4 regions of the Labilibaculum manganireducens genome follow, and region 1 is predicted to be linked to each of the others. Evidence: riboswitches for the same ligand, from Rfam matches in the RefSeq annotation. Region 1 holds a riboswitch; each other region holds the start of a gene.
What was found. A riboswitch is a leader RNA that binds a small molecule or an ion and turns the genes downstream of it on or off. The one in region 1 is predicted to bind cobalamin.
Positions count from the first base shown of each region.

Region 1 (7,724 bases):
TGAGTTTTAATGGTTGTCGTATTTTCTATCACCAACGGTTTAGTATAAATTTTAGAGTTCACATCTGGATTTGAACCATCCAATGTGTACCTTATTTCAGCATCCTGCAATTTTATGTCTAAAGGCATTTCCATCTGATCAAAAAAGAAATTCTTATTAACTCCTCCATGCGGTGCCTGAATGAATGAATTTATCTCATATTTATGCAGTAATTCGTAATGATGATTCATTCTGTCCTGAAAATCATCCCAATTTCGTTGACCTTTAGGAGACCAAACAACTTCTGCCAAAGCGCAGATTCGAGGAGCAAGCATATACTCTACCCGATCCCGAGTATGCATATATTCAGTCCAAACATTTGCTTGTGCCCCCAAAATATATTTTGCCTCATCTTCATTTAATTCTGAAGGTGTTGGTTCAAATTCATATACTTTTTGTAAGGACGTAAAACCACCAATAGCTGTAGGTTCAATGTAATTCACATCCTGATAATGATCGAAATAACAATGAGATCCAGGTGTCATTATCACATCGTGCTTTTGTTTTGCAGCCTGAATACCTCCTGCAGTTCCTCTCCATGACATAACGGTTGCCTCAGGAGCTAATCCCCCTTCCAATATCTCATCCCAACCAATAATCTTACGATTTTTACTGATTAAAAACTTCTCTATTCGCTGAATAAAATAAGACTGCAGTTCATGTTCATCTTTCAGTCCTTCCTCCTTAATTCTTTTCTGACACAAAGGACATGCTGCCCAGTTTGACTTTGGGCATTCATCGCCACCAATGTGGATGTATTTAGAGGGAAATAATTCAATAACCTCCAGCAAAACATTTTGCAAAAATTCAAAAGTAGTCTCTTTCCCTGCACAATATACATCATCAAAAACGCCCCATTCGTTCTCCACCTCAAAAGATCCTTGGTTACAAGCCAGTTCGGGATAAGCTGCAAGTGCAGCCACAGAATGTCCAGGCAATTCTATTTCAGGAATAACTGTTATGAATCGTTCCGACGCATATTTTACAATCTCTTTAATTTGATCCTGAGTATAAAAACCTCCATACCTAATCCCATCCTTCTCAATTCGCCACGCACCAATCTCTGTAAGTTTTGGATATTTTTTAATTTCTATTCTCCAGCCCTGATCCTCGGTTAAATGCCAGTGAAAAGTATTCATTTTATACATTGCCATTAAATCAATATACTTCTTGATAAAATCAACAGAAAAGAAGTGACGGCAAACATCCAAATGCATTCCCCGATACGGATACCTTGGCTCATCCAATATCTTTACGTAAGGAATTTTCAACTCAGTATTTAAAGGCACCAATTGCAAAAGGGATTGTATTCCGTAAAAAAAACCTTTGCCCGATTTTGCCTCAATCAAAACTCCTGTAACATCAACAATCAAAGAGTATTCTTCTTCTCCCCAATTGTTATCAGTAGCTTTTCTAAAAATAATTTTATTAGATGCCGGTAACTTTCTCGTTATCTTTTTAGGAATTTCAACACCTGTAAATTGATTTATCTGATCGCACAAATAGGAAAGTAAAATCTCTTTGTCTTCCACTTCGTTCGAAAAGAATATTTTCACATCTTCTTTTAACAATAAACTACCCTTATCATTAATAATTCTTGATGGCTTTGGAATTATATTCACAGAATTACTTGTTTGTGCAGTGGAAGTAAAGGAATTCATAACTTGTGCGCTTACCAGCAACAAGAACAAAATAGAAGTTCTCATAGAATCAATTGATTAATTGTTTGTATTCGGCTTTTTGGAGATATAAAAATAAGTAAATAATTGATTGTCCTCCTATTATTCATTAATAAGCATAAAAAAAGTGGCATTCCTAACATGGAGTGCCACTCATCTCTTATCATTTTTTTTGTTAATATGAAAATGTTGTTGAATTAGGCATCGCCCCAACAGTAAATTCTTTTAATTTGCTGCCTGCAGGAGAGTAAACAAGTACTTTTCCAGGATTTGTTCCTTCACACAACCAAAGGTTTCCATTAACAGGATTCACATCCATACCGTAGAATGTTGCATCAATAAACTTAGATGTTGGTAAAGCTGTATCGGTAATGTTCATTGCGTAAACTGCATCAGACATATAATAAATTGATTTTCCATCTTTCGAAGCACAAATATTTTTCAGAGCAAATGAAGTAATATTTGTTAACACATAAGATGTTACTTCACTGTTTGTAGTATTAATTTTTGATATTCCGGCATCATCAATTCCAACTACATTCCAATTTCCATCATAAGAAGTAACACCTGCACAATATACCCAAACATCACCATTCGCATCTTTAGCCATATCTTTTGGACAAGATTTAACCGTTATTGTCTCCACTACTTTATCGGTATCAACATCAATTACCGAAACAGTGTTGTCGTCGTTCGACCATCCGCCACTGTTTGCAACATATAGCTTAGCACCTGAAACAATCATTTTTTCCGGTCCTGCACCAACTGCAATCTGACCAGTTTTAGTCATTGTTTTTAAATCAATAACGTAAACCTCATTATTCTGTTTTGCGTAATTAGCATCAGCTCCGTTACCATTTGAAACGTAAGCCTTTCCATTTGCAAAAGCAATTTCTCTAGGATAAGATAATCCATCAATAGTCGCGTAATGTACAAAATCGGAAGCAGTAACAACTTCAACATAACCAGCACCGCTTCCTGTTGTCACAACAATATATGCATATTCACCATTTATAGCCATCGATTGAGGATATTGACCTAGAGTAACACCACTATTTACTGATGAAAAATAATTATTGGTTACCTCATTATTTCTATTGATCATTGTAACTGAACCATTAGAGTTACCTTCGTTCAATACATAAAAATAGCCAATCTGCTTTTCACCAATACTAATATTAAAAATACCTGTCAATATATTGTCTCCATCTGTAACTGTAAAAGAAAACTTATCAGTTAAAGCTTGGCTTCCGTCGTGTACATATACAATTTTAGAAGCAGCTATATCAGCCTGAGTAAAATTTACTACAGAAGTTGTAGGATCTGAGGCATTTGCAAGAATACCATTCTCTGGAGCAATTGTTACAGTATATATAATATCAATATCATCTGTATCAGTATCTACAACATTTAATTCTGATCCTGTAATAGCTACTGCAGCACTATTTTCAAGAACAATACCATTATTCACCGACAGATTCGGCATTGCATTATCGTCGTCATCAGAACACGATACGAATAAAGAACTTGCAATTAACAGTCCTAACGTAAGATTCAAAAACTTTTTCATAGCTAATTAATTAAAAAATTACATTTACCCCAAAATAATAAGCTCTGCCAGGCATGGGGTAAAACCTGACAATTTCATATGATTCATCCAACAGATTTTCAACTCTACCCGTCAGTTTTATTTTCGCAAAACTGGTATCGAAACGATATCCTCCATTTAAATCTATCAGCATGTTTCCATCAACCTGATCTCCTTCCCAGGTATTGGTATTGGAGCGAACCGTTCCAAGTATTCCAAACTCCCATTTTCCAAACAAATAATCCGAAGAAAATTTGACTATGTGATGCGGACGATAAGCCAATGTTTTCTTATAGTTATCGCTTTCCTTATCATTATTGTAAGCGTCGTTACAGGCATATTTTAATGAAGTTCGAAGACTATTATTTTTGACCTTCAGAAAATGAGTCGCTTCAATATCAACACCTTGAATTACTGTTTTACCAATATTGATCGGTTTCCAAAGTGTTCCTGATCCTGGTTGCCATGCAATTAAATCATCATTAAGGGCCTTATAAGCATTAAAATCTAAAGTAATATCACCATACAATGCCTTTTGTGATAGCATCACTACTCCTAATTCATAATTCCATCCATTCTCTGATTTTAAATCAACATTCCCTGAAATATTCCAATAACGTTCATTAAATGTTGGTCTTTTATAATGTGTTGATGCTTTACTGCGAATATCTATAATAGTAGGAAATAGATGAATAAGAGAACTAAACGAATACATTTCCGGTGGATTAACCTCCGAATTCCACTCCTTAGCATAAGTAAAAATGAATGTTCCGATTAATGGTGTATACTTAGCTGCAAGTGTAGCACGCGACTCATTTTCGTGAATATTACCATCGTAATTATTGGTAATTCCTTTCAACCAATTGTATTTACCATTGATATCAACACTCCATTTATCTGAGAAATAATATCTCAAGTTGACATCATTTAACCAACGTTTCGATTCTATTTCTGAAAATATTTTATATCCCGTATTCGTTGCACTACCTCTATCGGTATACTTCAAATAATCTGATAAATACGCAGATTTCGCTTCCAAACGAAATTTACCAATCAGTTTTTTCCAACCTATATAAGCTTTAAAGGATGAATCCCGTTGTTTCTGATAGCTAATAGGAGCACCTATTCCCATTAATCCACCAATATTCTTTTCTTTTACCTGATACCAGGCTCCAAAATCAATATAGTGTTCGTTAATTTTCAAGTGCAGGTCTTGAATCGTCCCAAACGCTCTGTTTTCATTGTTATTTAATCGTTCAGTGGGCGATCCAAAATCATGAAAATCGGTGTATGAAAAATCATTCTTCCCATATTGGAAAAAAGCTTGTCCGGAATAGGAAATCCACTTATTGGAATATTTCCCAAAGAGTTTTGTTTTTGTATTTGAGAAACTGCCTGTTTCCGAATTCAGACCAACAGAAGATTTTTTCTTCCAATCGGGTGTATTTGACAATTCAATAGCACCACCCAATGTTCCAGAACCATATAAAGATCCTACGGCACCGTAAATCACCTGAACTTGATCAAAAGAACCTGCATTTATTAAGGATAAATCTGCCGAACCTGTTGTTAATGAATTAACAGGAATCCCATTCCAATTCACAGATGTATGTGTTCCTGATGCACCCCGCATCCCAGCCGTAGCAAGAGCCCCAAACGCACCATTCGAAGAAACATTTACCAAAGATGTTTTCTGAAGTAAGCTCGACAAATCCTTTCCATCGTACCTCTGAATAAGAATGGAATCAATTTGCACCGTTTTTTCAGTGGAAGAAAAATGCTGAAGTCTTGGCGCCACAATATCAATGGATTCAATCCGGATGGTATCCACACCTAAGGTTTGCGACCAAACACCAAAACTCAAAAAACTTACAATTACAGTAAATAAAAATTTCAACTTCATCTTATAATTTGATAAAGAAGAAAACACAAGGACAGAACAAAAGAAATAGATGATTCAATCGTCTTCCAAACATCTTCTCCGAATGTTTTGAAAATTAAGTTTGCATTGGCAGGTCTTCTGACTTACTCAACTTTTTCGGCCTTCCCATCCCGATTTATCGAAACAGTGGCATTGTGGTGAAAAAGCTTTTTTCTGAGCTTACAGCTACGGGAACAGTTCCGGACTTTAACCGGATTCCCTTTTCATCTCTATCTGATTCATTCAGATATATGAGAACCAATTGCATTGCAAATGTATAAAAAAAATCAAAATCAGATTTAGGAATCTCTTATTTATAAAATATTATAAAACACATTGCAAATCAACCACTAATAACCGGCAAACAATAAAAAAAGAGACATCCCAAAACTGGAACACCCCTTTTAAACTGAATAAAAATTGTTTTAGAATCGATAAGTTAATTTAGCAGTTATCGATCAACCATACATATTATAACCATCTTTTTCGGTGTAATTTTCACCAAGTAAATTTGACAATATTAGTCCCAAAATATATCTGTTTTTTAAAAAGTATGCCTTGTAAGCTTACAATTACCATTTCCTTTTTAAAAAGTATACCGTGTAAGCTTACAACTACCACTTTTCTTTTTAAAAGTATACTGTGTAAGCTTGCAATTACCATTTTCTTTTTAAAAAGTATAGCATGCAAGCTTACAATTGCTGTTTCTTTTTTCGAAAGTATGCTTTGTAAGAAAACAAACGCCATTTTTTTTTCTGAAACTATGCCATGTAAGCTTACATAGATCATTTTATTATTGGAAAACAATGCGTGTAAGCTTACAAGTTATCCTTTAGAATTTATAACCGAACTTGGCAGTTATTGCTCTACCCGACATATTGTATCCATCTTTTTCGGTATAGTTTTCATCGAACAAGTTAGCCACAGTTACTCCAAGAGTATATTTTTCTTTGAAAGTATAGCTTGCCGAATAATCAAAGACCATTGAAACCGGATGACGAAGAACTTTTTCGGTAACATTGGTTCGAACCGTATACCAATTATCTTCATATCTATGACCAATATAACGCGCATTTAAACGAGTAGAAAACCCATTCAAATTGTCAAAATCAATTCCGAAATTTGCATTGTTATCGCGAACATATCTCATAGGACTGCTCTGGTTTTTATAAGTTCCATCATCTGTTTTAATACGCTCGGTTACAGCTGCATCAATAATATGAGTGTAATTAGCATATAGTTTCAAGGAATAATTGTAATCAACCAAAGCACCAAAATCATAAGATGATTCAATTTCAATTCCATCCATATCGGCAAAATTGGCATTTTTGTAAGTTTTATACTCATCACCATTGTATGCTGTGCCATCCGGGTCTACAGAATAACTAACGATCATGTTATTATGATGTGTTTTAAAATAAGTAAAATCGAAATTAAAGCCTTTCCCAAAATTCTTATATTCAAATCCAGCATCAAAAGTATTACTTTGCTCATCCTTCAAATTTGGATTTCCCTTTGTGGTTCCATATGCGGTGGTATACAATCCTGCCTTTTGAAAAGCATCAGGAGCATAAAATGCATTTCCCCAACTGGAATGAACCGCTAATCCTTTAAGAAGTTCATATTTTACACCCACATTTTGTGTAAATACATTGTATTCCTCTGTACTTGCTTCATTCCCTAATAAATCGTCCGCTTCCAATTTCAGTTTCACCAAATCATATCTTGCCCCTATGGCAATATTCAATTTTCCATTTAAAGTATTTGTATTTATCTGACCAAAAATGCCGGTCGATACATTTTTATATTTTGGAGTAGAAGGAGCTGTAACATCACCCAAAGTATTCCAATTATTGCTTTCGGAAACATCGTTTTTATTGTCGATGCCAAAAGCAATAGAGTGCTCTCCTACTTTAAAGGCATCCTGAAGAATAAAGCCGTAATTTTTATGAATACTCTCGGTATCACCATAAACTGAATTGAAAGTGGTTGTTTCCTCTTTGCTGTGAAAAGGAGATAAACTTAGCTTATGATTTCCTATTTTTCCCAGTACGTCAGCACTTGTTGTATACTTATTCATATCTTTTGAATCCATACCATACACATGCCAAAAAGAACCTGGTGTTTCAACATCATTGGCAATAAACACCGACTGATGAATATTAATCTTCCAGTTTTCATCTAAAATGAAGCCTAAACGTGCACTTGCATTCTGTCTTTCAAATTGCGAGTGCTCCATCCTCTTGCCGTAGGTCGTTGGATCCAATATTGTTTCAGCATCGCTTTTACCAAAGAAATTCTTTTTCCCAATTTTATAATCCTTTCCTTGTTTTTGGTAATTGCAGCTTACATCAAAATCCATTGATTCAGACAAAGCACCACCGGCACTTAAACTACCCGTATACGTTTCGAAGCTTCCGTAAGAAATACTTGCATTTCCGGTAATACTTTGCGTACTCTCTTTGGTAACAATATTGATTACTCCAGCCATAGCCGA
Region 1 is NZ_CAXXEE010000003.1:1,838,835-1,846,558, reverse strand. It holds gene ACHZAX_RS07095 (family 20 glycosylhydrolase) at 1-1,745, opposite strand, end outside; gene ACHZAX_RS07090 (cadherin-like domain-containing protein) at 1,894-3,288, opposite strand; gene ACHZAX_RS07085 (TonB-dependent receptor plug domain-containing protein) at 3,299-5,209, opposite strand; cobalamin riboswitch at 5,300-5,505, opposite strand; gene ACHZAX_RS07080 (TonB-dependent receptor plug domain-containing protein) at 6,060-7,724, opposite strand, start outside.

Region 2 (7,724 bases), 680 kb from region 1:
TCCTCGAAACTGTTTTCGTCGAACAGCAATTCAATTCTTTCTTTGGCAGTTAGTTTTCCCTTTTTGTGTTGTTTCGAGAAATATTCCCAATTGTATTGTGCCGCCAACTGTTCTTGTCGGCTTGTATATTTTTGAAATGGTATTCTGTTGTCTTTCATTGTTTTTAGTTGTAAAATTTAAATGAATTCATTGTGAACTTATTTTCCAATAAATAGAACTTAGGTAAAAAGTAATACCAGGATTTGTGCGAGTAAAACCCGTAGGAACATGACCAAAGGGTAAACAGTGGCGTAAGCAGTCGATTGTGCCTGAATCGGAGCTATTGAATTGGCAAATTCCAAGGCCGGCGGGTCGGTCATGGATCCGGCCAATAAACCACAAATAGTGAGGTAATTGATTTTTAAGGTATGTGCAATAACGGCAACGATAAGGAGAGGAATAAAAGTGATAGCAATGCCATAAAGCATCCAGATGTAACCATCGTTTAGAAGCGTTTGTACAAAATATTTTCCCGATGAAATTCCAACACAAGCCAGAAAAAGAACAATACCCAGTTCCCGGATAAAAAGGTTGGCACTTGGAGTCATATAGAAATCAAGTTTGCCAATCCGGCCTTTGTGCCCAAGTATAAGTGCAATTAACAGTGGTCCGCCTGCTAGGCCTAGCTTGGCCGGTGCAGGAAAGCCGTGAATATTTATCGGAAACAAGCCAATAATAACCCCTAGTAATATTCCCAGAAAAATGGGCAGGATATTAGGGTGTGATAGTTCTTTTACAGAGTTGCCAAGCAGAGAGGCAACTTTAATCAGAGCTTTTTTTTCTCCTACAATACGTACGGTATCACCAAATTCAATACTGTCTTCTTCCTTTGGCATTAACTCAATACCATTTCTGTAGATTCTGGTAATGTTTACAGGGAACTGGCGTGAGATCCCAATTTGTTTTATACTTTTTCCCGCCAGCTTCTTATTGGTGATCATGACTTGTTTCATTCCAAGTTTGCCAGACACCTCAACATCTTTGGTTGTATTTATTTTGCCCAAATTAAGTTGAATGTATTTAAAATTTGATTCTACCGATACTCCATAAAGAATATCTCCTTTTTCAAGAATTGTTTCGGAATCGGCAGCTATAAAATCATCGTTTCGTTTAATTCTTGAGAGAACAAAATTATTACTGCAGGTATCTTTCAGAAAAAGTATGCTTTTGCCAAAAAGGTTTTGGTTGGTAATCTCAACGTTTATGGCAATTGGCTTTCCATCGAGGCCGGTAATTTCCTTATTGTATCGTTCTTCTTCCTGTTTTACATTGATTTTGAAAATTACACGCAGTAATATCATGCTAATAATAATTCCAAAAATTCCGAACGGATAAGCAACAGCATAGCCCATGCCCGTAATTTCGATATTTTCGCTTGCGCCCATAACATCGCCAATGGTTTGCTGAGCAGCACCTAAACTGGGAGTATTGGTTACAGCTCCGCACATAATTCCGGTGATCACGGAAGTGGGAACATCGAAAATAAATTTTATGGTAACTGCAATAAAGAAACCTGAAATAACAATTCCTGAAGCGAGCAGGTTAATCTTTAATCCATTATTTTTAAGCGAAGTGATAAAGCGGGGACCTACCTCTAAACCAATTGAATACACAAATAGAATTAAGCCAAACTCTTTAATGAAGTGCAATACGTGAGCATCGGTTGCAGCACCCAAATGCCCAATTAACAGACCGGAAAACAGTATGCCTGCAATGCCAAGTTTAATTCTGAGAAACGATAGTTTTCCAAATAGAATACCTAAAACAGCGGCCAAACAAATGATGACAATTGTAGATGCTGTTCCTGGTGTAGTTAATAGTTCTATAATGTTCATGTTGAATTATTGGTGTTTTAAACGATATGATCTCAGAAGAAGATCATTTTTTAGTGAGAAATAAAGGGATATGAAACGTCCATGTCAAAGCGATTTTGACACACAGAGAGATGATTATCTCAGCATGGTAAGTTCCATATGGCAACTTAAAAACAAATTATAATCATATGAAAAGAGCCGGAACTCCCATCTATCTTGATACGAAGTCAGGATATTATGAATTGGCAAATGAAAGTGCCGGCTCAATTTTATTGATTTAGAGGCTAGTCAGGAATCAATAAGGAATCTTATAAACTTTTTGAAATGGGAAGTGAATATTTTTTCCGGAATAATTAGTTGCAAAGCCAAAATACATGTTGTGTTCGGTCTTTACTGCTTTCTCCATTTCGCGAGGAGTGCTGCTTACTTTTTGCATAACAATACATTTTAAATGGTAAAACTGTATGCTTTGCGTCAATCAATAAAAAACAGGAATAATAAAATTAAAAAGGAACTTTTAATTCACCAGCGAGTCCTGATTTTTAGCTTTATGTCGCGAAAGCATCAATCTAATTAAATAAGACAGGTCTCCTGGCTTTTCCATTTGCAACGCCTTCCCATTCCTGATATTGGAACAGTGGCTTGATGTTGCAAACTGTATTGGAATTACAGTTGCGCGTCAGCTCACGATTTTAACGTGATTCCCTATTAAACCCTTTTTACGGGGTATCTTAATTATTTTCGGAAGCAAAGTTATTAAAAAAAGTATCTAAAAAACAAATTTAAATTTCCTTTAAGTTGAATCAATTTGATTTTACGGACATAAAAAGGAGAGAAGTAAAGAAACTGATCGTTTACAGAGGTATGGATTTTACAAGTAATCAATTGCTGAAGTTAACTTGATTCTCTGGGATGTTGATTAAAATATTAAAGCCTTAATTGGCTTGTAATGGGAGCTGTAGGCTGTGTTACTTATTCGCGTTAACTTGCATATCTATGCTGTGAAACACTTCTGGTTTGTTTGCCCCGAATGCGATATCTTAAATATATATAATACATTTGCATCGATTTTGGTGTTCTGCTCAGGCTATCGTCTGAGGGAATGAAAAGGGAATCCGGTGAAAATCCGGAACAGTACCCGCTACTGTAAATCTCATTTTGCCATGTGCAAAATATGGTTTTTACACCGCAAGCCACTCTCAGAAATGGGGGGAAGGCTGTAAAAACTGAGATAAGTCAGGAGACCTGCCAAGTCGTAACTAAAGAACATTTTGCTTCCGGGAATCGAAGTATATGTATTGAACTTACGCGCGTGTTCAGTATTTATTATTCCAATTTCTTTGTTTGTGTAAACATTTGGCAGCAAGATGTGATGTTTTAAAATTTAAAAAACAAAACGATCATGCAGTTTAAAAATTACATTCTGATTGGCCTTTTTATATTGGTAAGTCAGAGTTTAGTTGCTCAAGTGGGGACATTGTCCGGAGCAGTCACAGAAAAGGACGGGACAAATCCTTTAATTGGTGCCAACGTTTATTTCCATGGAACAACCATAGGAGCCGCTACCAACAGCGATGGTATTATTCGTTTCGAAACTTAAAGGTGGGAGAGTACGAAATTGTTGTTTCCTATTCGGGATATGGAAGAAAAAAAGAAATTATAGAAATTAAGGAAGGAGCAAATGCTCTTGATTTTCAGTTGAATAAATCCGAGAGAGAATTGGGCGAAGTGGTAGTTACAGGTACCGGTACACCGCATCATTTAAAAAGTGCTCCCGTTCAAACCGAACTAATCAGCAGCAAGATGGTGAAGGCTGTTTCGGCATCGGGATTTGATGATTTAATGACTGGAATTAGTCCATCATTTGATTTTAGTCCGGGCAGTATGGGGGCTTTTATGCAGTTAAACGGATTAAGCAATGATTACATTTTGGTACTTGTTGATGGAAAAAGAATGTACGGAGATGTTGGAGGCCAGAATGACATCAACCGCATTAATCCTGATAATATTGAACGAATTGAAGTGGTTAAAGGTGCATCTTCATCATTGTATGGATCGGAAGCCATTGCAGGTGTAATTAATGTGATAACCAAAAAATCGAAACGAAAAATCTACGCTGAAAGCAATTCCCGATTAAGTGAACATGGAAACAGACAGTACTTCAACAAAGTAGGTTTGAATTTAGGACGTTTTTCATCTCTTACAACTTATTCAAGAAAGGAATCGGACGGGTGGCAGCTAAGCAAGTTCGAAATTGACGATGATATGGATAATGATGATCCATCGGATGATGTACTTGTTGTTACAGATGCTAAACAAGTGAATGCCTTCGAGGATTACGCCATCAGTCAGCGCTTTGATTTTGCCGCAACCAATAAACTAAGCGTATATGCAATGGGATCGAAATACGAGAAAGATGTATTGCAGCCAATTACAGTAAAAAAATATGGTTATTACTACAACGATTTTTCTTATTCGGCAGGAGCCAAGTACCTAATTAATAAGAAGGACTACATCGCTTTAGATTTTAATTCTGATCAATTTAAATACTATTACAAGTACAATCAGAATGATATATCTTCAAAATCAGGGAAAACCCTTCATTCAATAAGAGAAAAAGTTCTTAATACGGATCAAAAACGCGAAGATGTAAATCTAAAATACGTTTTTAGTCTAAAAAAGACGCATCAATTTACATTGGGTGGCGAATACGTAAACGAAAGCCTGAAATCGGAAGGTCGGTTGGTAAATGCCAAAGAAGATGCTTATACCCTTTCTGCATTTGCTCAGGATGAGATCAAACTAATTAAGAACCTCTCTTTGGTAGCTGGTGTTCGTTACGTAAAGCACAAAGAATTTGGGAATGATTTTACACCCAAATTATCCACACTTTACAAATTCAACAATTTTAATTTTAGAGCAACATATGCAAAAGGTTTTAAGGCTCCAACATTAAAAGAGTTGTATTACCATTACGAAAAACCAGGGAATCTCTACTTGGGAAATACTGATCTTGATGCGCAAAAATCTGATTATTATTCTTTTTCGGCAGAATACATTGTTTCAAAATTATCGTTTAGCTTATCGGCCTATCAAAATAGTGTTGATGATATGATTGCCTACCAAACAGTTGAAACAAGTGCTGCAGATAAAGCCGATGGAATTAAAAAAACACGTCAGCACTACAACATTGGAGAAACAAAATCAAAAGGAATCGATTTCCTTTTTAATGTGAAAGTTGGCGGAGGCTTTACTCTTGGCGGGGGATACTCCTATGTAGATGCTATGAATGAGACAGATGACATTCGTTTGGAAAATGTGGCTCAAAATTATGCCAATTTCCGTTTGCTGTATGACAGAAACTGGAAAGATTATGCTTTAAACGTAAGCTTGATTGGCAGAATTCAGGATGAGAAATTTTATGAAGGTGAAAAAAATGCCGACGGGTACAATTTATGGAAACTAACAACCTCACATCGGTTTACAAGTGCAGGAACATCTCTTGAAATAACTGCCGGAGTTGATAATATTTTCGACTACGTAGATGACAGTCCTTACGGATCTCATTACGGCACTTTAAATCCGGGACGAACCGTATTTATTGGCTGTAACATCAAGTTTGCAAAATAGAATACACATTTATCTGCATAAGGCAAATTCCCTGAACTGTTTAAAAATTAGAAATTCCTGATCAGGGGATTTGCTCTTTGCCAATTTTGATACCCTAACATGAGCAGATTTAAAAATATTACCCTCCAAATTCACAATCTATCAGGAAGTGTACTCAGCCTGATGTTTGTGATTTGGTTTTTATCAGGTTTTGTCCTGATTTTCGCAGGTTTTCCTCATGCTTCAAAAGAGGAAAGGTTTCTGCATCTGTCTTTTTTAACAAAGTCTGACTTTGATTCCATTCAAGCTCCTTCAGAGAGTTTTTCAGGTGAAATAGAATTAGAGAAAATGAATGGAAATCCGGTTTACAGAGTTTATTCCGGAAGAAAATCGCAGAAAGTATACAATGCTGTTTCTTTGAATGAAAGTGAAAAAGCAACAGAAAAAGAGGCAGTAAATTTAGCAGAGGATTTTACGGGTGCTAAGCTTCAATCAGTTGAAAAGATTGAAGAATTAGACCAGTGGATTCCTTGGGACTACTACAATCCCTTGCTTCCTGTCTACAAATGTTATTTGAATGATAAGGATCATACGCGGATTTACATTTCTGAGAAAACAGGCAGTATCATTCAGGAAACAACAAGAAAAAGCCGTTGGGCCGCACGACTGGGAGCCATTCCTCATTGGATTTATTTTAAATCGCTGCGCCTGCAAAAAGGACTTTGGTTAAAGGTGGTGGCCTGGATTTCTTTTCTGGGTATTCTGGTAAGTATTACGGGTTTAGTGGCAGGCTTTATTCGTTTGAAGAAAAGAAAGAAAAATTCTCTGTGGACAGAATTTAGTCCTTACAAAAAGTTTTGGTACAAGTGGCATCACATTACAGGTTTTCTGTTTGGCTTTTTTGTATTCACGTTTATTTTGAGTGGTTTTTTCTCTGTTGTCGATATTCCCAAAAGCCTGGTGCCGGTACATGCAAAAGTTTCTGCCGCGAAGGTATGGAATCAGAAACCTGATGCGAAACAGCATGCAGCAATATCAATGTCTGATTTATGGAATGCTGTTAAAGGTGAAAAACCGATCCGGAAAGTAGTTTGGAAAACCGTTATGAATCAAGCCTGTTTCTGGGTATACAGGGATCAGTTTGAATTGCCGGATGTGTATGTTGCCGGAGCTGATGGCGTTTTTGCAAAATCGGATTATTCCGAAAAGGAAATCAGCAGTTGGTGCAAAACTGCATTTGCAGGCACCAATTACGATCTAAAAGAATTGAACGAATTTGATGCCTACTATCAAAAAAACGGGATGTGGGAACGCCCTTTGCCGGTATGGCAACTGAGCTTGCACGATGCCGATCATACCTGCATGTACATTCATCCGAAAACGGGAGAAGTCATCAAAAGTTACAACAGCAGCGACAGAGGACGCCGTTGGTTGTACAAATCTCTTCACACTTTGGATTTCCCATTTTTAAAACAACACGAATGGTTAAGAAAGTTCTTGCTGTTATTCCTTTCGTTGGGAGGAACCGTAGTAAGTGTATCAGGCTTTGTGTTGGGAATAAAATGGATCCGGAGAAAAGCTAAAAAATCACTGCCGGTAAGGTTGAAGCCGGTTAAAATAAAATCCAATGATTAAAAAAAATCAGTTCAGTAAATTTTTAAAGACAGGCTTGTTCCTGCTCCTAATAACATTTTCATTTATGGCTGCAGCTCATACAAAAAAAGCGAATAAAACAGGAATTCTATTGGTCTCCTTTGGTTCCAGTTATCCCGAAACCCGGGCAACCTTTCAACACATCGAAGAGGAAGTGAAAGCCACGTTTCCAGATTTGGAAATACATTGGGCTTTTACATCAAAAATTATTCGCAATAAACTTCGCTCACGCGGCGAAACTATTGATTCGCCTGCCGAAGCTCTGGCAAAAATGGGAGAGGAAGGTTTTACGAATGTGGCGGTTCAGTCTCTGCATGTAATTCCCGGAGAAGAATATGAAAATTTGAAAACAACGGTGGAAGCATTTTCAGGAATGCCAAAAGGAATTGATCTGGTTCAATTAGGCAAGCCTTTGCTTTATCATCAAAATGACATTGAAAATTTAGGTGATGTTTTGCTGCAAAATTTGCCGGAAGGAATGGTGGAAGGCGATGTACTTGTTTTTATGGGACATGGCACGCATCATCCGGCAAATGTATATTATCCGGGAATGCAGTACTATTTGTGGGAAAAAAATCCGAATGTATTCCTGGCTGCAGTCGAGGGATA
Region 2 is NZ_CAXXEE010000003.1:2,515,811-2,523,534, reverse strand. It holds gene ACHZAX_RS09705 (acyl-CoA carboxylase subunit beta) at 1-158, opposite strand, end outside; gene ACHZAX_RS09700 (putative transporter) at 219-1,874, opposite strand; gene ACHZAX_RS09695 (hypothetical protein) at 2,149-2,289, opposite strand; cobalamin riboswitch at 2,418-2,602, opposite strand; cobalamin riboswitch at 2,908-3,120, shown strand; gene ACHZAX_RS09690 (carboxypeptidase-like regulatory domain-containing protein) at 3,256-3,453, shown strand; gene ACHZAX_RS09685 (TonB-dependent receptor) at 3,456-5,483, shown strand; gene ACHZAX_RS09680 (PepSY domain-containing protein) at 5,583-7,097, shown strand; gene ACHZAX_RS09675 (sirohydrochlorin cobaltochelatase) at 7,090-7,724, shown strand, end outside.
Region 2: linked by a shared signal. The riboswitch ahead of ACHZAX_RS09690 (carboxypeptidase-like regulatory domain-containing protein) and the one ahead of ACHZAX_RS07085 (TonB-dependent receptor plug domain-containing protein) in region 1 are both predicted to bind cobalamin.

Region 3 (7,724 bases), 790 kb from region 1:
CCCGAAGTGAAACCATGCGCCAATTCTTTTCGCTCCAGTCCAAACCGATTCTTCAAATATTTCTGCAGCGTTTCCCGATTACTAATCGTTTCATCGTAGTTGGGTAAGTTGGGTCGGGCAATCACGTACAATGGAATTTGATGTTTTACCGCCAAATCCATTTTCTGATCCAACAAACCCGAATAACCACTCTCCTTGGTAATCATGGCTTCAATTCCCTCATCAACCAACAAATTTTCAATGGATTCCATGCCTTCAAATGCATCCGAAACAATCACCTTTTCCATATCAACACCTGCCTTTTGGGCAATTTCCAGTGAAGAAGGAAAATCAAGAATCCGATACCAAATATTAGAATTTGGCACGATTTTATGAATCACCGGTAAGGCTTTTACACCAACCATGGAAAGTATTTTTGCATACTTTTGTGACTGTAAATCCGTTAAAACGGATACCAAACTGTGGTGATACCGTATCCATTTGCTTTCAATTCGGGGTACTGTATCGCGCTCCACTCTAATTACCGGCAAATCCGCTTGATTTGCAGCATCTGCAATACTATGATGCAAAACTTCTGCAAAAGGATGTGCTGCATCTATCAGTAAATCAATTTCATTTTCCGCACAAAAGATGCAAACCTCTTCCACATTCATCGCACCGCAAATTCGCTGTCCAAATCTGGATTCATAATTTCCCGAACTCGTTTTTGTCGAATAAAAATGCGAAATCTCCAAATCATCCAACCAGTTAGAAGTTGCTTTCCCCTCTGTTGTTCCCCCGAATAATAATACTTTCATCTCCCCCAATTATTTATTGCTAATTATCAATTCCCTTTCTGCAGCCGTGTGTAAATTTAGGATCGTATAATAATGATCTGTTTTTACGGTTTCCAATGGCTTCACCAACCACAATCATCACCGTTAAGGACAATTTGTTTTCCTTCACAATTTTTGCCAGATCTTTCAACTCACCTCTCCAAATCTTCTCCTCTTTCCAGGTCAGTTTGTGACAAATGGCCACCGGTGTGTTTTCCGGATATCCTTCCAGTAAATCAGCCTGCAGTTTATCCACCAAAGTCACACTTAAAAACAAACAGATCGTGCTTTGGAATTTGGCGAACTCAGCCAATTGTTCTCTAGGTGGCATCGGTGTTCGGCCTTCTCCGCGGGTCAGGATAATTGATTGAACCTTTTCCGGAATTGTAAATTGAGATTTTAAACGTGCAGCCGCAGCCTGAAAGGACGAAATACCCGGAACAATTTCATAATCCATTTCGTGCTGATCAAAAAAGTTCATCTGCTCCTGAATGGCACCGTAAATACACGGATCACCTGTATGCAAACGTACAACCAAACCTCCTCTGTCGTAATGTTCCTTCATCACATCAAACTGCTCTTCGAGAGTTAAATCTGCGGAGTTCCGTATCACACAGGAAGCTTTTCCATAATCGGTTAATTCCCTTGGCACCAAACTTCCTGCATATAAAATCAAATCTGCTCTTTTTAAAAGGCTCTTGCCACGAACAGATATTAAATCGGGTGCCCCCGGTCCCGCACCAACAATAAAGATCTCCCCTTTCCGCTCCTGTTTTGCATCCATTGCCAGAGCCAAAGTAAAATGCTTTCCATTTGCATCAACATGCTTGCTTTTGGTTTGAATCAAGGCTTTCGCACCACTTGCAATTAGTGCCGATGCCTCGGATACATTTACAGCTCCTACCTCACGATGCGCTGCCTCTGAATAAGAAACCTCACCTTCTTTTTCATTTAATTCTTCGGAAGAGTAAGTAATGAAGGATAAATTAGTGGTCTCGCTGAATTGTTTGTAAGCCTCTTCGTTGGCCTTTACTGTGATACTGTGAATGCTTTTTAAGGATGCAAAAGCCAAGTGGTTCGCCTCAAACCGGGATCTTAATTCCTTTTCAAAAGCTTCCACTCTAATTCCTTTTTGTGCACCGGTACCAACCACAATGCATTTAGGGCGGAAAAACAAACTTGGAATATTTGTTTCGTACAAAGCGGGAGTCACAGCAATCAGCAGCTCAAAATCTTCCTGCTTAATCTGATCAAATTGATAGAAAACTTCCACAAAATCAGGACAGGAATCCTGTAAGGCCTGTGTTCCCTCATTTTTCATCTCCAAGACTAAGGCTGTTTTCTTTTGATTTACAAAGGCAGCAATCAAATCGTTCTCAGTGGCATTCTGATATTCATTCGCCCAGTCGTATTTTTTGCCAAAGATATCCAATGCCCAAAGTTCCAATGTATCACTTGCTGTTGTAATTATCGCTGTTCCATTGGTGATTTCAGCAATTTGCTGAGCATACTCATTTGCACCGCCTTTGTGTCCCGACAAAACCGACTGCACATATTTTCCATGCAAATCCATATTGATTACTGCCGGATCTATCGCTTTATTCTGGATAAAAGGAGCAATACTTCTTATGCAAATGCCCATAGCTCCAATAAAAATCAGCAAATCGGCTACCTGAAAATATTCTGAAAGAAAATCCGGTAAAGAAGAAATTTTATCGCTGCCCGGATATCCGGCAACGGAAACAATCGTACTTCCTTCCATTTTTGCAGCAATGCGTTCGGCTGTTGCCATAGCAAAACTGTTGTTGATAATGATGAATGTATTGCTCATGTATTTTTGCTTTTAGCTGTTAGCCTGTCGCCAATAGCTTTTTCTTAGTTATTTTACTTCGTGTTATCCTTCGTTTTCCTTTGTGGTTAATTTCTTTTTTTAGCCTGAAATATTACAATCGGGTTGTGATTATCCTGCTGTATAATCATCTGATCGGTAATCTCCATTTGAAGTTCTTTTGCTGCCTGCAGAAAATCCTGCTTGGTTGCTTCGCTTACGGCATTAAAAACAAGAATTCCATCATCATGCAAAACAGCATGTAAACGATGCATCATTTCGTTCAATTTGCCTCCGTGCCCGCCAATAAAAATCCGATCCGGACTTTTAATTGCAGACAAATCGATATTGAAAAAATCACCGTGAATGCCTTCTATTCCCGGCACGCAAAATTTTCGTTGATTCAATTTCAATAGCTCCTTGGATTCTTCTCTGCGTTCAAAAGCAGTCACCTGCAAATGCGGAGCAAACTGCTTGGCTTCAATGGAAACTGAACCCGTGCAATACCCAACATCCCAAAGGTGTTTTGCATCATTCAATTCTAAAAATGAAATGGAATTCAATCGGATGCTTCGCTTGGTTATCATCTTTGGCCTGCCTTCCAGAATGTGAAAATCAGCCTCGTGAATGCCCAATGTCCGTTTGATCTCCCTCTCCTGAATCAGCACCAGACAATTTGGATGAGCAAAGTCCTTCTCAACAACATCCTGCAATGAAATTTCTGTACAATACTGCTCTTCTCCTCCCAGTTTTGAACCTACAATCATCTTGTAATTGCCGAAACCGGCATCCAGCATTCTTGCAGCAATTGTGGCCGGTGTTTTTCTCTTATCGGTAAGAACACCAATGCATTTTTTACCCCGAATCAATTCCTGATCCAAATTCACCCAATCTCTTCCGGTCAGGGTGCAAATTGTCATTTCGCCATAAGCCAATTGAAACTCATGTGCCAGCAACTGCAAACTGTTGAAATAAGGGTACACCTTTATTTTTGTATCCGGAAAACGGCACTTGATCGTGTTGCCGATACCAAAAAATAATGGGTCTCCGGATGCAATCACCACAATGGGTTCATCAATCTGCTCGTAAACCAGAAAGCTTCCCTCCAATGGAATAACGACATCAATCCATTTGGCATTTTCAGGCAAATAAGAAGCAACCAAATTTCTGTGGCGCTTTCCTCCCGAGAAATAGTGATGATTTTGCAGCACCTCCTTCACCTCATCAGAGAGATTCACTTCCATTCGGTCGGGTATTCCAATGATGTAAAAATTAAACATCTCTCCCGGGTTTTAAATCGTAAGCGTCTTCCAAGCTTAAGATGGCATTCACAATGGTTGCAGCCAATGTTGAACCACCTTTTCGTCCTTCAATAATAACAGCAGGTAAATCTGTAAAACTCTTCACTCTGTGTTTTGATTCCTTCACATTCACAAATCCAACCGGAGCAGCTATGATTCCGGCTGGTAGAATGTTTTTACTTCTCATTAAGTCAGTTAATTCGATCAAGGCTGTTGGCGCATTTCCAAACACATACAATGCATCCGGATGCTCCTCTGCTGCCAAACGAATTCCCGCCTGAGTACGGGTGATGCCATGTTTTTCGGACAATTCCATGGTGCGGGGATCGTGCAAATAACATTTGATCTCAACGCCCATTCTATCGCAGGCTTTCTTGCGAATTCCCGACTGAACCATAGTAACATCGGTAATAATTACACCTCCTTTTTGGAGGTATTCATTTAATTTTGGAGCTGCATTGTTCTGTACTTTCAAAATCTCAGCCAATTCAAAGTCTGCCGAAGTATGAATGCAATGCAAAAGAATCCATTTCGTTTCCAAGGGCAAATCCATTTCTTTCAATTCTGCAGCAATGGTTCGAAAGCTTTCCTGCATAATCAAAGGACCCGGTCTTCCCTCCTGCTCCTCTTTATTATAGTATCCTCGTGGTGTAATAAACCGATCACCTGAAATATAGCTTTGTGAATTCCCAACAATCACCAGTGAAAACATGTCTGCCATTTCAGGATCAAAATCGCGTAGGTTTGTCAAGGTAATTTGTTCCTCGGCACGAGCCACCTGGCGTACAACAGCAACTGGTGTAGTATCTTCTCTCTCCTCTAAAAACAGTTCGCGTAAGCGATACAATTGCCAATATCTTTTATTGCTTTTGGGATTGTAAATTGCAGTTACGAAATCGCCCATAGCAGCTGCCTTTATTCTCTTCTCGATCAAAGCATAACTGGTGAGTAAATCCGACAAGGAAAGAATCACCAAATCGTGACTTAACGGTGCGCCCAATTTTGCAGCCGCAGCCTGAAAAGCAGAAATCCCAGGTATAACTTTTAGCTCTACTTTCGATTGTGTTTTCTCAGCCATCTCGAAAACAAGCGATGCCATTCCGTAAATACCGGCATCGCCAGAGCTGATCACAACAACATCTTTCCCTGTTTCAGCCAATTCAAATGCCTTTTCGGCGCGCTGCACTTCCTGACGCATTCCCGTATCCATGCATTCTGTTCCTTCTTTCAGAAATGATTCTATGAACTGAAAATAATATTTGTATCCAATCACCACATCGGCTTCTCTTATTGCATCTATTGCAGGATTTAAAAACAGATCCGGACTTCCTGGTCCAAGGCCTGCAACGGTTATTTTTCCTAATCTATTTGGCATGATATATTATTTATTTCCGTAAAAAATTAAAATGGCGAAGTATGGAATCTTCCTGTCCTTCAAACTTTCCATATCGGTGCAGGTAAACTGCTTTTGAGTTCCTAAATATTCACCGTAAAAGAACTTCAGATCACTATTTTGAATGAACACTTTAATCCAATCACGAACCATTGATAACTTCATCAAAACGACAGTTTGGTTCTGCTCCAGCAAAGATTTCAGTTCCTCTTCATTCTCTATGTCCGGAGCTATTAATAATTTATCGTTCTGAGTTGCCAATGCCAGTTTTCCTGCTGATCCTCCCAAAATAAAAGCCGGAACTCCCGGAATCATCTCAAAATCGACACTATTCTTCCTGAAATCTTCAAGTAAATAGGAAAATGTGCTGAAAAATGAAATATCTCCTTCGCTCACCACTGCTACCTGTTTGCCTTCCTTAACATCCTTCTGCACTTTCCGAAACAAATCTGCATATGCTTTTTCGGCCGCCGATCGATCCTTGCTCATCGGCACTGTAATGGGCACAAACTTGTTCTCTTCTACATCCAGTTGTTTCAAAATCACCAATGAAAAACTATCCTGATTCCCTTTTGATGATTGCGTTGCCGGATAGTAAATCTTCTCTGATTTCTTCAAACAGTTCAAAGCTTTCACCGTAATTAACTCAGGGTCTCCCGGACCTAAGGCCACTCCAAACACTTTACCTCTTTCACTTATCATGTTATCTTATTTTTAAAGCATTCAAACGGATGTTTGCCTTTAATTTATAGTACATCAATTCTAACCTGTTGCGAACAACAAGCTGAATTATTAAATTGTATTAATTGGGAATAGAAACTGACTCCAAAAATTAATTTTTTGCAAATGGCATTTTTCAACCATCACTTCTTTAATTGATTGGAAATTCAACCAGTTCGTTTTATCAAAAAACGAGATGAACAGAGAGCCATCTTGCACTGATTTAAAATTGGAAAATTGGTTCCGCAATAATGAACCACGCATAATATGCCATGTAGGCACACATTTAGTAATTTTCTTCATAATCTTACTTTTAGTCCCGAAAGTGTCGATTAAACAAAATTGCTTTTAGGCAGGTTTTCTGACTTTCTCCCTCTTGTTGCGCCTTCCCATATCTTCCATAAGATACAGTGGCATCATGCAACCGAGTTTGGTATAGAGATTACAGCTGCGGGTACAGTTCCGGACTCAAACCGGATTCCCTCTTTAATATTACATCAAGTGATATGATATTGCCAAATCGCGAAACAAATGTATCAATATTAATTCAAGATACTAACAATCTATTTTATGAATGTAAAAAACCAAAGCAAATCATCCACCATTAAACACTGATTATCATCTAAATAACAATTACAGTAAGATCTTATTTCTGTCTAAAAACATAAAGAACAAGAAATTTTCAGATCATAAAAAAAACACCCCAAATGTTAGGTGTAACATTTGGGGTGAAATTTATTCTTAATAGTCTTTTTTGTTTCTAATGATATAAAAACCGCTTTATTTTATGCGTTGCCGTTTTTTGAAATGGGTCAATTTGGGCGATCACTAACTGAACCTGCGAAAATTTATTTACACGTGAATTCACATAAACCTGTAATTCCTTCATTAACTCATCAACAGTGTCATCGACATAATTCCCCACCTCTTTTTTAAGATGTTGATATTGCTGTTCCAATTCCTCATAATTAAAATGAACCATTGCAACCAATTTTCCTTTCTGTTCAATAACTACAGACTCTATTACATGTTTAAAGTTATTGATTACCGATTCTATTTCTTCCGGATAAATGTTTTCTCCGCTTGATCCAACAATCATATTTTTCAATCGACCTTCGATATATAAATAATTGTCTTTATCCATTTTTGCCAAGTCGCCGGTTTTAAACCAGCCATCTTCTGTTAAAACCTCCTTGGTTTTTTCCGGCTCTTTATAGTAACCCATCATCACATTATCACCCTTTGCCCATACTTCTCCAATTTGAGTAACAGGATCAGGATTATTGATTTTCAGCTCAACTCCGACTAAAGCAGGCCCTGTAGATTGAAATTTAGTAATTGCGGGACCACATCCTGCAATTAATGGTGCCGTTTCAGTTAATCCATAACCAATAGCATAGGGAAACTTTGCTTCACGCAAAAACAGTTCAACCTTAGAGTTCAATTTAGCTCCGCCGATACCAAAAAAAGTTAATTTACCACCAAAGGTTTCCATTAATTTTTTTCCGGCAATTGCGTTCAGCTTCTTGCGGAAAAACGGAATTTTATATAAATATTTGGTAATGGCTTTCCCATTAATCGACGGTAAAATTTTACTCCTGTAAATCTTCTCGATAATCAATGGAACCGAAAACATGATGGTTGGCCGCACTTCTTTAAATGCTGAC
Region 3 is NZ_CAXXEE010000003.1:2,629,597-2,637,320, forward strand. It holds gene cbiD (cobalt-precorrin-5B (C(1))-methyltransferase CbiD) at 1-797, opposite strand, end outside; gene cobM (precorrin-4 C(11)-methyltransferase) at 817-2,646, opposite strand; gene cbiE (precorrin-6y C5,15-methyltransferase (decarboxylating) subunit CbiE) at 2,733-3,923, opposite strand; gene cobJ (precorrin-3B C(17)-methyltransferase) at 3,916-5,319, opposite strand; gene cobI (precorrin-2 C(20)-methyltransferase) at 5,326-6,039, opposite strand; gene ACHZAX_RS10175 (hypothetical protein) at 6,130-6,360, opposite strand; cobalamin riboswitch at 6,392-6,592, opposite strand; gene ACHZAX_RS10180 (AMP-binding protein) at 6,818-7,724, opposite strand, start outside.
Region 3: linked by a shared signal. The riboswitch ahead of ACHZAX_RS10175 (hypothetical protein) and the one ahead of ACHZAX_RS07085 (TonB-dependent receptor plug domain-containing protein) in region 1 are both predicted to bind cobalamin.

Region 4 (7,724 bases), 690 kb from region 1:
AAAAGATGAATCCAATACTTTTACCGCTGAAAACGACTGTAAAGTGTATTTGTAATCTCCTTTAAGTACTTCGCACATTTTACGAATATCGGTTTCGGAATGACACTCCCGAATTAGTGTTGTTCTAAACTCAACAGCAATCGGCGAATCTTTGAGAATAGCAATCGACTTTTTTACATTCATCAGCTGAATTTCTGTAAACTGATTGCCAACAATCCCTTTATATGCAGATAATTCGGGCACTATCTTCAAATCCATTGCCACATAATCAATCAGATTCTGCTGCATCAGGATTCTTACAAGCTTGGGATTGGTTCCATTCGTATCTAATTTTACAAATAGTCCCAATGCCTTCACTTTGCGTATAAATGCGACCAAATCTGGCTGAACAGTTGGTTCACCTCCGGTAATAACAAGAGCATCGATGAATCCCTTCGCTTTTTTTAAATAATTCAATACTTCAGTTTCATCAACTGAATCTCCCATGGGGTGATATTTCGAAATCAGCTCCCAATTGTGACAAAACCTGCATGCCATATTACAGCCTTGAGTGAAAATCACCGAAGCCATCTTTCCAGGATAATCAATTAAGCTGTTCTTTATAAATCCAGATATTTGCATTGAAATAAATTAGATTAATGAAAATTAATTTAACCTACGACCAGCTCTTCAACCTCAACATGAGCCTTTTTGTCAAATAATTTTCGCTCCTTAAATTCCTGTCTTTTGCCGTCGTTCCATTGATGTATAGGACGCAGATATCCAACAATTCTTGAGAACACTTCACATTCCGTCCGTTGACCGGAATTTGCACATTTAGGACACAATTCATGTTCTCCGTAAATGTATCCATGCTCGTGGCAAATACTAAATGTTGGAGATAAGGTAATGTATGGGAGATGGTAATTATTGGTTATTTTTTGCAGCAGCAACTTCACGGCATCAACAGAAAGCTGCTTTTCTCCAATAAAGGTATGAAATACAGTTCCTCCGGTATATTGTGTCTGCAGCTTGTCCTGCAATGTTAAAGCTTCGAATAAATCATCGGTATATGCAACCGGAAGCTGCGAAGAGTTGGTATAGTAAGGTGCCGCTCCTTTTCGAAAGTTCTCCTGATTGGCAACAATAATATCACCGTAAGTTTTGGTATCAAGCTGAGCCAAACGATAAGTTGTTCCTTCGGCCGGCGTTGCTTCCAAATTATAGATGTTACCTGTTTCCTCCTGAAAACCAACCAGTTTTTGCTTCATAAAATCAAAAATCCGAAGCGCAAAAGCATTTCCTTCTTCCGAAACCAAATCGCTTCCAATAAAATTCAGACAACACTCATTCATTCCAACAATTCCGATTGTTGAAAAATGATTTTGCCAAAATTTACCATTCTTATTTTTTAGATGACGCAAATAAAATTTTGAATAAGGGAACAAGCCTTTTTCTGTTAAATTTTCAATCATTTTTCGTTTGATCTCCAGACTATTTTTTGCCAAATTCATCAGATGCTCCAAACGCTTAAAGAATTCAGCTTCGTTACTGGCTTCGTAGCCCAAACGAGGTAAATTTACAGTTACCACTCCAACCGAACCAGTTAACGGATTCGCACCAAACAAACCGCCTCCACGTCGTGCCAGTTCACGTTTATCCAAACGCAGCCGGCAACACATACTTCGCACATCATCAGGCGACAAATCAGAATTTACAAAATTTGAAAAGTACGGAATTCCATATTTAGCGGTGATTCTCCAAATGTTTTCATACGCTGGTTTATCCCATTCAAAATCGGATGTGATATTATAAGTTGGTATCGGGAAAGAAAAAACACTTCCATTGGCATCTCCTTCTTCAATTACCTGCGCAAAAATTTTATTAAAGAGATCCATCTCAACCTGAAAATCCCCGTAAACTTCGTTCATCAATTTGCCACCAATAATTACCGGCTGATCACTCATAAATTTTGGAACATTCAAATCCATGGTCACGTTGGTAAACGGCGTTTGAAAACCTACCCGGGTAGGAACATTCATATTATAAAGAAATTCCTGAAGAGCCTGTTTAATCTGATTTTCATCCAATTGATCGTACCTTATGAAAGGAGCCAATAAGGTATCGAAATTCGAAAATGCCTGCGCTCCGGCGGCTTCTCCCTGCATGGTATAAAAGAAATTGACCACTTGTCCGAGAATGGTACGGAAATGTTTGGCCGGCCGGCTAACCAATTTGCCCGACGCGCCTTTAAAACCAGTAAGTAAAAGATCTTCCAAATCCCACCCTACACAATACACACTTAAAAATCCAAGGTCGTGAATGTGAAACGCTCCTTTTTGGTGAGCATCTCCAATTTCCTGCGGGTAAATCTTATTCAGCCAATATTGAGAACTCACAATGGTCGAAATGTGTTGATTCAATCCCTGCAGAGAATAAGAAGAATTTGCACTTTCTTTTATTCTCCAGTCCTGAAGATTCAAATAATCGTCAACCACATTTAAATTGGAAAATAATTCCTTGGTATCGCGAGCCAATTCATGTTGTTTCCGGTATAAAATAAATGCCTTCGCAACTTCAAACAAATCATATCTGAATAGAGTTTTCTCTACCAAATCCTGAATTTCTTCTACATTGGGAATTCCCGAAAAATCAATCTCTTTCATGACCTGACTGACACAAAATTCGATTAGTTCAACGCGTTCTTCACCTACTGCCTGAAATGCTTTATTGATTGCACTTTTAATTTTATCAGGCTTGAATTTAACAACCTGACCGTTTCTTTTCCGAATTTGAGATTCGGATACACTACCATTCATTTTCATTCTTGTATTTTTTAATTTTTTTGAAAAAAATGATAGCTTCTGAGGAAAATATAGAATAGGAAGATACACCGAATTGTGTATCCTCATTCTCTGCCTTTCTCCCGAAAGCTACGAATAATCATTACAGGCAGGTCTTCTGGCTTGTCCTCTTTTGGTTTGCCTTCCCATTTTTGCTGAGATAAAACAGTGGCATAAAAAACCAAAAAACATGAGGACTTACAGCTGCGGGGACAGCTCACGAATTAAACGTGATTCCCTATTATTCCTTTCGGAACCTATAAATCGATACAATAGTAAGAAGAAAAAATATGATAATCAATCTGAGTTATTAACAGTTGTTGGTCAATAAGCTATAAAAGAGCAAGAACCATGGTTAATTCTTTTTTCAGGAAAGAATATCCTCAATAAGGAAAGCTCAGTAAATTGGATTTATCTACTATTATGCAAGGAAGTATTTGAGAATTCATCTTATAAATGAGATTTGAAGTGACCCAAATTTGTATCCAACTTTTTGAATTGATCTTAACGAAAAACATCACATACAAATTTGTCTAAGTATAAACTAAGCACAAAAATACATAAGAACAGGTATAATAAAACCAATTATCATTAACCAAACACCTCTTTTCTTAAATCCATTTTTCCCTTTCACCATAATAGCTCCGGAAATGGCAAAAAAGATTAATACAATAGCGTAAATAATCGCTATTGAAGAAAATCGTTTACCTGAGTTGTAATGAACGTCATTCACAAATTTGTAAACAGGTACTTTCTTAAATGTGGTTAGCTTTATTTTACCATTGTAAGGATGATATTCCCCTAATCCACCTTTAACGTAGATATTGTAAACCTCATCAGCTGGAATGACACGTGTTAATTTTGGAGCATCGCTAAAGCTTTCCCTCCAGTAAGTTTTTAACTCATCAGGTCTTAGGTTGGCTTCGGCATCCTTCTCCATTACGATTTCGCGATAAGATGGATCTTGTTCTCCTTTTTTTAGGACAAGCAAAATACCAGAAATCGCATAAATCAAAGTTAATCCTATAAATAAATAGCCAAGATCTCTATGAAGAGACCTTATGCTTTTATTCAATTTTTTACTATTCCACAATTTCATAAGAAGTTCCGTCTACAAAATAAACTGAATAAAAATTTCTATTTGCCTTTTTCATCCATTCGCGCATTTGATTAATATTTGTCATTTCTGAGGCACAATGTTCTCCCCCTTCTTCGGCATCTTCTTTAGCCTTTACTTTTGCTTCCCAATCGTTAATAAACTTTTCAGATAAACGTTTCTCTTGAAGCGTTCCTTTAACCGCAATCGTAGCTCCCGATAATTCTCTATTAAAACCATTAATCTTACCTGTTGCTTCCACTCGTAAGGAAAGTTTACCAGTTTCATCCAACAAAATAGCTCTGCGTCCTGAATGCGCACAAACGTGCTGTACCATTCCTGTAAAGAAAACCTCTTTCCCTACATTTTGCTCGGCCGTTTTCATTACCTGAGCAATAGTTTGGGGCGCAAATTCCTTACTCCCTACTTGTTTAGCTTCTTGTTTTTTATTGCTTTGATTACAAGAAACCAATACACTTAAAACAACAAATGCTGTAAATATTAACTTTTTCATTTCTAAATTGTTTAACGATTAAATATAATGTTTGCGATAAAACCATAAATACCTGTAATTGCAATCCAAACCACTGAAAACAATTGTATTTTTTGTTTCCGATATCTCGTAATGAAAACAAATACCAATGTCAGTAGTAAATTGGTTAGTAATACCCAATAAGATCCAAAATAAACCATAGGTTTGATGTATTTGGTATTGGCATTTGTAAATCCAACTGCGAATGGTAAAATAAATTTACTATAAGCAGATTCTGAAATATCCTGCTTAAATGTTACTTCATCAACCACCTGTTTTGTATCTGCATTAAGAGCTAAAACTGTTTTCCCTTTCGATGATATTACATTGATATTCCAGAACAAAGGATTTGCCATAATTAACAATTGATCTTTATTGATATCGAAAGCTGGTGTTGGAATTTCCTGCAGTTTGTAAGCATCAGTTGTGATAATGTATAGCCTTTTATTTGTATCAAATACAAAGGCATAAAAGCTTCTGTCGTCTGGCTCCATGGTTAAAATGTACTCAGGGACTACACCTGCAGGCAAAGAAACTTTCCTTAAAAAAGGCATTGCATTCACCATTTTTAAGTGGAAAACCTGATCATCATTATCGACAATAAAATAGCCTTCGTCATAAGCTTTTCGTGTTGAAGGATTACCCGCGGCCATTTTAGCAGGAAATCGAAAACCCCTTTTCTCAAAAATCTTATTAAAACATTGACTTTTTTCTTCATTTACCCGATTGGTTTCGGGATTGATAAATTCAATTTTAGAATTTAAACGAAAAACATCTCCTGGCATTTCTATTCTTACACGTCCCGACATGGATTCAAACAACGTGTATAGAGGAATGTGAGGTTTATTTTTATCTGCCGGGGTTATTTTAAAGAAGAATTTCTTAAGTTTTACATCATTAAGATTAATTACTTTACCATCAATACTTTTGGGCATTCTTCCGTCTGCCATTAATTGTCTGGAATAAAACATTGGCAGTATACTGTCGAATTCTGATTCAGAATACACTCTATTGGTATTCATGTTTTTGCGAATCAAACGTTCCTCCTTATCATCAAAATCGATAGTGCAGAAAGCTTTGTCAACAGAACTATAATAAGTAAATATATTTTTTGAAGCTGTATCGGTAACCAGATGATAAGATTTAGGCAGCAACCATGCTAATAGCAGGGTGCCTAAAACAATTATTAGATAATTTATTGAATATCTATTTTTCATGCGTTTCTATTTTCTAATTTGCAGCATACTACTCTCATGATTATTAATTCACTCACTTGTGTGAATACATTGAATCATTTGATTTTACATGCCTTTTTATATCTATTAAAAGCGAACATATTAATCCTGTATTCCAACTTTAAAACGCTGAACCGATAAGTAGCCAAACGGTAAGACATAAAATGGAATAATAACAACACTTAACACTACAAAACTGTATGCTCCGGGGAAATCGGTCAGATAAAACAATTGAAGGCTTGCAAACATGATTAAAGTATTGAAGATCCTTCGTTTCCAACTTGGCTCCAAACAAATCCATGACATCATTGCATAAGCCACTAATCCGGCAATATACCATGGCAGCAAAGTATATACCATGCTCCCGGTTATTTCCACAGGAAAATAAATTCCAGAGAATGTCAAAAGTATTAGTAAGTGAAGTGCAAAAATTAGCATCAGCAATGTCATTCCAAATCCTAACATTGTGAAAACAATTTTACGATTGGACAATGGCAGATGTAAACTTAACTTGATTCGCTTTTGAACCATTTCAGGAACAAACTGTGCTAAAGCCAGACAAAATCCGACCGCAGGAGGAAAGAACTTTAAATCCCGGAATAAAAACTGATCTCTGTTTACAATTACATCCCAAAGATGTTCTAAACCTACCATGCGAAACGCCCTGCCTAGTGTTAAAAACAGATATGTCAAAAGAATTACTCCGGCAATAAATGCACCAATGGCAAACCATTTGGTTTTTTTCCATTCTTTAAATAATAATGCTTTGATCATCTCTTAATATTTTCCGGTTAATCCAATAAATGCCTCTTCTAAACTCAAACTTTCTTCCTGTATCGAATTGGTTACCTTAACATTACCGCTTAGTAATTTTTCCAATTCATTTTTCGACAGTAATGAATAAAGTTCTGTTTTCCCTTTAATGCTTACTGAATTATAAATGTGATTGCTATTGTCTAACAATTCAGGCTTTTCGCATGTAAATCTGTAGCGTTTAAATGATTCAAGAAGTTCGTTAACTGGCTTTTGCATCACAATACGACCATAATCCATAATCAAACAATCATCAATCAATCGTTCCATGTCCTGAATAATATGAGAGGTAACAAAAACGGTTTTATTTTCCGCTTTAGCATATTCACTTAAATAGTCAACAAACAACATGCGGTAACCAGGATCCAAGCCCATCGAAAAATCATCGAGAATTAATAGCTCTGGATCTTGTGCCAGGATTAAGCCCAAAGCCACCTGCGACTTTTGTCCGCACGACATTCGGGATATTTTCTGTTTGGGATCAATTTTCAGCAGTTTCATTAACTCATAGTAAGCATCCTTTCTCCATTTGGGATAAAAGGCAGAATAAAACTTCTCAATCTCCGAAATGTTCATGAACGAATACTGCACATGTCCTTCAATTAACAAACCAACTTTCTGTTTGGTTGCTGGTGAAAGGTTTGCCGAGCTTTCGCCAAACATTAAGCATTCTCCGCTTCGCGGTTGTAAATAACCATTTAAAATGTTAATGGTTGTTGTTTTTCCGGTTCCGTTTTTTCCTAATAATCCCAAAATTCGTCCTTTCGGGATTTCAAAATTCAAATTCTCATAAATACAGCGTTTGCCGTAATAGTGAGTTAGGTTTTTGCATTCAACAATAGCTTGTTGCATAAAATATATGTTTAAAGTGTTAATCCAATTGCAAAATTGAAACTGTATTGTGATTTAGAATTTTCTATTATCATGTATTGATAAGCTAGTTTGGTATAAATACCATAAGTATTTTTTGTGTCGAAATCGTATCGAATATTCGAAGCCAAGCTCAGCCAATCACTTTTTAAATACTCATAGTTTGGAACAATCAAACTTTCATTTGCCTTTCCTTTTGCCAAAGATGAAGTTGTTAAATCACTATTAATGCAGTATTGGGCTAATGCCTCGAGTTTTATATTCAAGCTAGATTTACTAAACTGAAAGTTTCTTCCTGTATTTAGCCTAAGCGTTACATGTTCTACTTCTTGTTTGGGATTTTTAGAATTAGCTAT
Region 4 is NZ_CAXXEE010000003.1:2,527,127-2,534,850, forward strand. It holds gene ACHZAX_RS09720 (anaerobic ribonucleoside-triphosphate reductase activating protein) at 1-621, opposite strand, end outside; gene ACHZAX_RS09725 (ribonucleoside triphosphate reductase) at 651-2,804, opposite strand; cobalamin riboswitch at 2,914-3,098, opposite strand; gene ACHZAX_RS09730 (PepSY-associated TM helix domain-containing protein) at 3,367-3,921, opposite strand; gene ACHZAX_RS09735 (hypothetical protein) at 3,905-4,432, opposite strand; gene ACHZAX_RS09740 (DUF4857 domain-containing protein) at 4,444-5,667, opposite strand; gene ACHZAX_RS09745 (hypothetical protein) at 5,788-6,459, opposite strand; gene ACHZAX_RS09750 (ABC transporter ATP-binding protein) at 6,463-7,350, opposite strand; gene ACHZAX_RS09755 (DUF6850 family outer membrane beta-barrel protein) at 7,362-7,724, opposite strand, start outside.
Region 4: linked by a shared signal. The riboswitch ahead of ACHZAX_RS09725 (ribonucleoside triphosphate reductase) and the one ahead of ACHZAX_RS07085 (TonB-dependent receptor plug domain-containing protein) in region 1 are both predicted to bind cobalamin.